Regions from separate parts of the Streptomyces sp. NPDC085524 genome, predicted to be linked through region 1. Evidence: riboswitches for the same ligand, from Rfam matches in the RefSeq annotation. Region 1 holds a riboswitch; the other holds the start of a gene.
The links. Region 1 has a riboswitch for glycine ahead of gcvP (aminomethyl-transferring glycine dehydrogenase). Riboswitches for the same ligand answer to the same signal wherever they lie in the genome.

Region 1 (3,402 bases):
GACGACGACCTTCATGCCGGCCATCACGGCGCTGGCGGCGTTGGTGCCGTGCGCGGAGGACGGAATGAGGCAGATGGTGCGCTGCTCGTCGCCGTTCGCGCGGTGGTAGGCGCGCACGGCCAGCAGACCGGCGAGCTCACCCTGCGAACCGGCGTTCGGCTGGATGGAGACCTTGTCGTAGCCGGTGACCTCGGAGAGACGTTCCTCCAGCTCGTTGATGAGCGTGAGGTAGCCCTCGGCCTGCTCCACGGGGGCGAAGGGGTGCAGCTGGCCGAACTCGGGCCAGGTCACCGGCTCCATCTCGGTGGTCGCGTTGAGCTTCATGGTGCAGGAGCCCAGCGGGATCATGCCGCGGTCCAGCGCGTAGTCCTTGTCCGAGAGCTTGCGCAGGTAGCGCAGCATCGCGGTCTCGGAGCGGTGCTGGTGGAAGACCGGGTGGGTCAGGAAGGCGTCCGAGCGCAGCAGGCCCTCGGGGAGGGTGTCCGCCGCGGTCTCGTCCAGGGCCTCGATGTCGGCGCTGACGCCGAAGGCGGCCCAGACGGCCTCGATGTCGGCGCGCAGGGTGGTCTCGTCGCAGGCGACGGCGACGTGGTCCGCGTCGGCCTGGTGCAGGTTGACCCCGCCCTTGCGGGCGGCGGCGACGACCTCGGCGGCACGGCCCGGGACGCGGGCGGTGATCGTGTCGAAGTACGCGCCGTGCACGATCTCCACGCCGCCGGCCGTCAGGCCCGCGGCGAGCAGGGTCGCGTAGCGGTGGGTGCGGCGGGCGATCGTCTGCAGGCCGTCCGGGCCGTGGTAGACCGCGTACATGGCGGCCATGACGGCGAGGAGCACCTGCGCGGTGCAGATGTTGCTGGTGGCCTTCTCGCGGCGGATGTGCTGCTCGCGGGTCTGCAGCGCCAGGCGGTACGCCTTGTTGCCGTCCGCGTCCACGGAGACGCCGACGAGGCGGCCCGGCAGGGAGCGGGCGTGCTTGGCCTGGACGGCCATGTAGCCGGCGTGCGGTCCGCCGAAGCCCATCGGAACGCCGAAGCGCTGCGTGGTGCCGACGGCGATGTCCGCACCCAGCTCGCCCGGGGAGGTCAGCAGGGTCAGGGCGAGCAGGTCGGCCGAGACGGTGACGATCGCGCCGAGCTCGTGCGCCTGGTCGATGACCGGCTTGATCTCCCGTACGGCGCCGGAGGCACCCGGGTACTGGAGCAGCACACCGAAGACACCGCGCTCGGCGATCTCGGCGGGGATGCCGTTCGAGAGGTCCGCGACGACGACCTCGACGCCCGTCGGCTCGGCGCGGGTCTCGATCACCGCGATGGTCTGCGGCAGGGCGTCGGCGTCGATCAGGAAGACGCCGCCCTTGACCTTGCCCACGCGGCGGGCGAGCGACATGGCCTCGGCGGCCGCGGTGCCCTCGTCGAGCAGCGAGGCACCCGAGGTCGGCAGGCCGGTGAGGTCCGCGACGAGGGTCTGGAAGTTCAGGAGCGCCTCGAGGCGGCCCTGCGAGATCTCCGGCTGGTAGGGCGTGTACGCCGTGTACCAGGCCGGGTTCTCCATGACGTTGCGGAGGATCACCGGCGGGGTGAAGGTCCCGTAGTAGCCGAGACCGATCATGGAGGAGAGGACCTGGTTGCGGTCGGCGAGCGAACGCAGCTCGGCCAGCACCTCGGCCTCGGTCCGCGCCTCGGGCAGGTTCAGCGCCTCGGCGGTCTTGATGACGTCCGGCACCGCGGCAGCGGTCAGTTCGTCCAGCGAGCCGTAGCCCACCTGAGCGAGCATCTTCGCCTGCGCCTCGGCGTCCGGACCGATGTGGCGCTGCTCGAAGGGGATGCCTCGCTCCAGCTGGGAGAGCGGAATGCGGTTGGCGGTCATGTACGGAGGCCTCCTGGTCGTACGACCTGCGAGGGGCACCACGGCGCGGGCACCCGGACGGCCTCCCCCTCTGTCATCTCAACCTGAGAGTTTCACCGGTCGCTGGAGGGTCGCTCGAGCCACCGGCTTTCACCGTCGGTGAGGAGGGGAACCGGCACTGCGCGCCCGGTACCCGCCCCTGCTTTCCAGAGTGGCCTCGTCCGTGCGGTACGTATGCCTGAGAGATTCCGGGGAGGATTTGCTCCTTCGGCGCCTCCGTCGTTCTCACTCGGAGGACTCTCCCGCACAGGGTCGACAGCCATCACCCAGCCTACCAGCGAGGATCCGGGCCCTCCCCGAGTGGCCTCTTCTTGGGATATGCACTTCTGTAGTCATTACGGAGGAGTTGCGACCATTTGGAGGGACCGTGCAGACCGACATCGATCCGCGCAGCCTGATCGGCCGCAAGGCGTTCGACCGCAATGGCACCAAGATCGGCACCGTGGACGAGGTCTACCTCGACGATGCCACGGGCGTCCCGGAATGGGCCGCCGTCCGTACGGGCCTGTTCAGCCGGGACGCGTTCGTCCCGCTGGAGCCGAGCGAGCTGGTGGGCGACGCCCTGCGGGTGCCGTTCGACCGCTCCCTGATCAAGGACGCCCCCGACTTCGGCGTCGGCCGCCACCTCTCCCCCGAACAGGAGCTCCAGCTCTACCACCACTACGGCCTGGACGTGACGCTCCCCACGGACTTCCAGCGCGACTTCGGCCACCTGGCAGGCGACGAGGACTGACCCACCCCGGGGCCCGCCGCCCCGGACCCGCCGCCCCGGGCCCCGGAACGGCCCGGGCTCCGGCTGCCACGGCCCGGCACGCTCCGAACCCCGGCACGGCCCGGGTCCCGGCCTGGCACAGCCCGGCCCGCTCGGCCTCGGGAGTCGGCCCGGCACGGACCGGTGGACGCACCGACGCGCCCCGGGCCCGGCCGCGGCCGGGCACACCACGGCCCCGGCCTGACCAGACCGGACAGGCCGTTCACCGGCATGGGCCCGGGTACAAGCCCTGCACGAGAGCAGGCGCGCCACGGCGTGGCCGGCTGGCCGCAGACCATGCCCACCAGGCCACACGGTCCTACGGGCCGCAGGGCGCGGGGCCGCGGGGTGCAGCCGTGCGGCCGTGGGCCTGGGGCGCAGCACGTGGGCCAGGGCCGTTGGCACCGGGCACCCGGCACCGGGCGCAAGCGCGTGGGACGTAGGCCACGGACACCGGGCGCAGCGCGCGTGGGACGCCGGCCGCGGACCACGGGCCGCTATGGCCCCACTCAGCCACCACCGGGCCTGCACGGGCCGCACGAGGCTGAAGCGTCCTATGGGGCTGAAGGGCCGTATGGGGCTCAGGGACGCAGAGGCCTGCTACCGGCCCGGGCTTCGGCCACGTGAGGCGCAGGCCGCACGCAGCCGCGGCCGGGCACACGCACGGCCAGACACGTACGGCTGGGCACAGCCACGGCCGGACGCGGGCACGGCCTGGCGCAACCACCGTCCGGCACGGGCACGGC
Region 2 (3,402 bases), on a different contig from region 1:
GTCGACGTGGTACGGGACCACGTTGTAGAGCTTGCCGGAGAAGTTGATCTTCATGCCGTGGGTCAGGTGACCGCCGTGGGCCAGGTTCAGGCCCATGATCGTGTCGCCCGGCTTCAGCAGCGCGAACATCGCGGCGGCGTTCGCCTGCGCACCGGAGTGCGGCTGCACGTTCGCGGCCTCGGCGCCGAACAGCGCCTTGATCCGGTCGATCGCGATCTGCTCGACGACGTCGACGTGCTCGCAGCCGCCGTAGTAACGGCGGCCGGGGTAGCCCTCGGCGTACTTGTTGGTGAGGACGGAGCCCTGGGCCTCCATGACGGCGACCGGAGCGAAGTTCTCCGACGCGATCATTTCCAGGGTCGACTGCTGGCGCACGAGCTCGGCGTCGACGGCTGCGGCGACGTCGGGGTCGAGTTCGTGAAGAGGGGTGTTCAGTACGGACATCAGGATCCCCTGGGGTCAGTTACCGGCGGTGAGGGAGGCGTACTCCTCGGCGGAGAGCACGTCCTTGGGCTCCTCCGAGATGCGCACCTTGAACAGCCAGCCGCCCTCGAAGGGGGCGGAGTTCACCAGGGACGGGTCGTCGACGACGTCCTGGTTGGCCTCGACGACCTCACCGGAGACGGGGGAGTACAGGTCGCTGACCGACTTCGTCGACTCCAGCTCGCCACAGGTCTCGCCCTCGGTCACGGTGTCGCCGACCTCGGGGAGCTGTGCGTAGACGACGTCACCGAGCGCGTTGGCCGCGAACTCGGTGATGCCGACCGTCGCGACGCCGTCAACGACGTCCGACAGCCACTCGTGCTCCTTGGTGTAACGCAGCTGCTGGGGGGTGCTCATGGCCTGATTCTCCTGGATGCGCGGGGGTGGAAACGAACAGTGGTCTTGGGTACTGCGACATCGCCGCACGGGGCACCCGGGCGGCAGGCCTGACTACAAGGACTACTTCTGCCGCTTGTAGAACGGCAGAGCGACGACCTCGTACGGCTCATGCGTACCGCGAATGTCGACGCCGACGCCGGAGGTGCCGGGCGCGGCGTGCGCCGCGTCGACGTAAGCCATCGCGATCGGCTTGCCCAGGGTCGGGGACGGGGCGCCGGAGGTGACCTCGCCGATGACCTGACCGTCGGCGACGACGGGGAAGCCGGCGCGCGGGACGCGGCGGCCCTCGGCGACCAGGCCGACCAGCTTGCGCGGCGGGTTCGTGGCGGCGCGCTCGGCGGCGGCCTCCAAGGCGGCGCGGCCGACGAAGTCGCCCTCCTTCTCGAACTTCACGACCCGGCCCAGACCCGCGTCGAACGGGGTCAGCGAGGTGCTCAGCTCGTGCCCGTACAGCGGCATGCCCGCCTCCAGGCGCAGGGTGTCGCGGCAGGACAGGCCGGCCGGGACCAGGCCGACGCCCTCGCCGGCCTTGGTCAGCGCCTGCCACAGCTCCACGGCGTGCTCGGGGGAGACGAACAGCTCGAAGCCGTCCTCGCCGGTGTAGCCCGTACGCGCGATCAGCGCGGGCACGCCGGCCACGGTGCCCGGCAGGCCGGCGTAGTACTTCAGCCCGTCCAGGTCGGCGTCGGTGAGGGAGGCGAGGATGCCGGGGGACTCCGGGCCCTGCACCGCGATCAGCGCGTAGGCGTCGCGGTCGTCGCGGACCTCGGTGTCGAAGCCGGCGGCGCGCTCGGTCAGGGCGTCGAGGACGACCTGGGCGTTGGAGGCGTTCGCGACGACCATGTACTCGGTCTCGCCGAGGCGGTAGACGATCAGGTCGTCGACGATGCCGCCGTCTTCCCGGCAGATGTGGGTGTAGCGGGCGCGGCCGACGCCGACGGTGGAGATGTTGCCGACCAGGGCGTAGTCCAGGGCCTTGACGGCCTCCGGCCCGGTCAGGGTGATCTCGCCCATGTGGGAGAGGTCGAAGAGACCGGCCTTGGTGCGGACGGCGTTGTGCTCGTCGCGCTCGCTCGCGTACCGCAGGGGCATGTCCCAGCCCGCGAAGTCGGTCATGGTCGCACCGAGGGAACGGTGCAGCGCATCGAGGGCGGTCAGGCGGGGGGCAGTGCTCATGGGTGTGGCTCCCGGGTCCCAGGGCATGACATGACGAGGAGGGGTCCTCCCCATCTGTCATCGGAACCTGAGAGGTTCGCCGAGAGTTCCTGACACGTCGGGAATCTCCGGCTTGCACCTTGGGTGGAGCTGCCGAACAGCTCGCTTTTCAGATCTGCCTCATCCACGCGGTACGGGGCCTGAGAGATTCAAGGGAGGTTCTTGCTCCTTCGGCGCCCACGCACCGCCTTGCGGCGTGCCGGGACTCTCCCGCGCGGATTCAAGCGGCCGGTATGCAGTTGGTGATGCGGTTGGTCCAGATGGCGCACATCATTGCACGCCATGGTGGTGATCGGGCGGGCGGGCCCGAAAGATCCTGCCGGGTGTCCAGGGGGTGGACGGGGCCGGACCGGAACCGAAGCCGCCGGATTACCGTCTCTTTACACTCAGTGGGCAAGGGTCCTGGTGACCCGATTCGGGGGAGGCGAACACTGTGCGGAGATTCGTAGGTGTGGCGGCAACCACGGGGACCGTGGGTGCGGTACCGGCGCAGCGCGCCGGTGCGCCCGCGCGCCCGCGCGGGCACGGGGCCGGGCCCGTACGGGACCTGCGCGGCCCGGGCGTGCGGGGCCCGCAGCGGCTCCGCTTCGCCGAGGGCGACATCGTGGTCGTGTCCGGCCTGCCGGGCGGCGGCAAGAGCACGCTGATCAAGCGGGCGGCCGCCGAGGGCGGGGCGGAGGGCGGCGCCATCGACTCCCAGGACACCCGCGAGCGCTGGGAACGCCGGATGCCGGGGGCGCTGCCGTACGCGGTGTACCGGCCGCTGGTGCGGGCCGCGCACTACTGGGGGCTGTGGCGGCACCTGCGTTCCGGGCGCTCCCTCGTCGTCCACGACTGCGGTACCCAGAGCTGGGTGCGGGGGCTGCTCGCGGCGGCCGCGCGGCGGCGGGGGCGTGCGCTGCACCTCCTCCTGCTGGACAGCAGCCCCGAGGAGGCGCTGTCGGGCCAGCGGGCCCGGGGGCGGGGGGTCTCGTCCTACGCCTTCGCCCGCCACCGGGGTGCGGTGGGCCGCCTCCTGCGCGAAGCGGAAGCCGGCCGCCCCCCGGCGGGTTGCGCCTCGGCCGTCCTCCTGGACCGCCGCTCCGCCGCCGCGGTGACCCGCATCGCGTTCCACCCGTAGCCCCGGGAGCGGCGCGGCACGTTCCGTACCACCGCACCCCGGCGGAGCCCTGTCGGTGGGGGCCGGTACCCTGCGGGGCGACGAAACGCGGGATCACGGAGGCACGTACATGCACAGCGGCGGCGGCTGGCCGGGGAATGAGCTCGAGCAGGTGCTCGGGGCGGCGCTCGGGCAGCCGGACGCCG

Region 2: linked by a shared signal. The riboswitch ahead of gcvT (glycine cleavage system aminomethyltransferase GcvT) and the one ahead of gcvP (aminomethyl-transferring glycine dehydrogenase) in region 1 are both predicted to bind glycine.

Annotation. Positions count from the first base shown of each region.
Region 1 covers NZ_JBITTH010000016.1:200,325-203,726, forward strand. Annotated here, with positions in the region: gene gcvP (aminomethyl-transferring glycine dehydrogenase) at 1-1,866, opposite strand, end outside; glycine riboswitch at 2,062-2,160, opposite strand; gene ACIGFK_RS24910 (PRC-barrel domain-containing protein) at 2,273-2,638, shown strand.
Region 2 covers NZ_JBITTH010000007.1:321,558-324,959, reverse strand. Annotated here, with positions in the region: gene glyA (serine hydroxymethyltransferase) at 1-444, opposite strand, end outside; gene gcvH (glycine cleavage system protein GcvH) at 460-840, opposite strand; gene gcvT (glycine cleavage system aminomethyltransferase GcvT) at 943-2,058, opposite strand; glycine riboswitch at 2,217-2,320, opposite strand; gene ACIGFK_RS13795 (AAA family ATPase) at 2,549-3,217, shown strand; gene ACIGFK_RS13790 (enhanced serine sensitivity protein SseB) at 3,327-3,402, shown strand, end outside.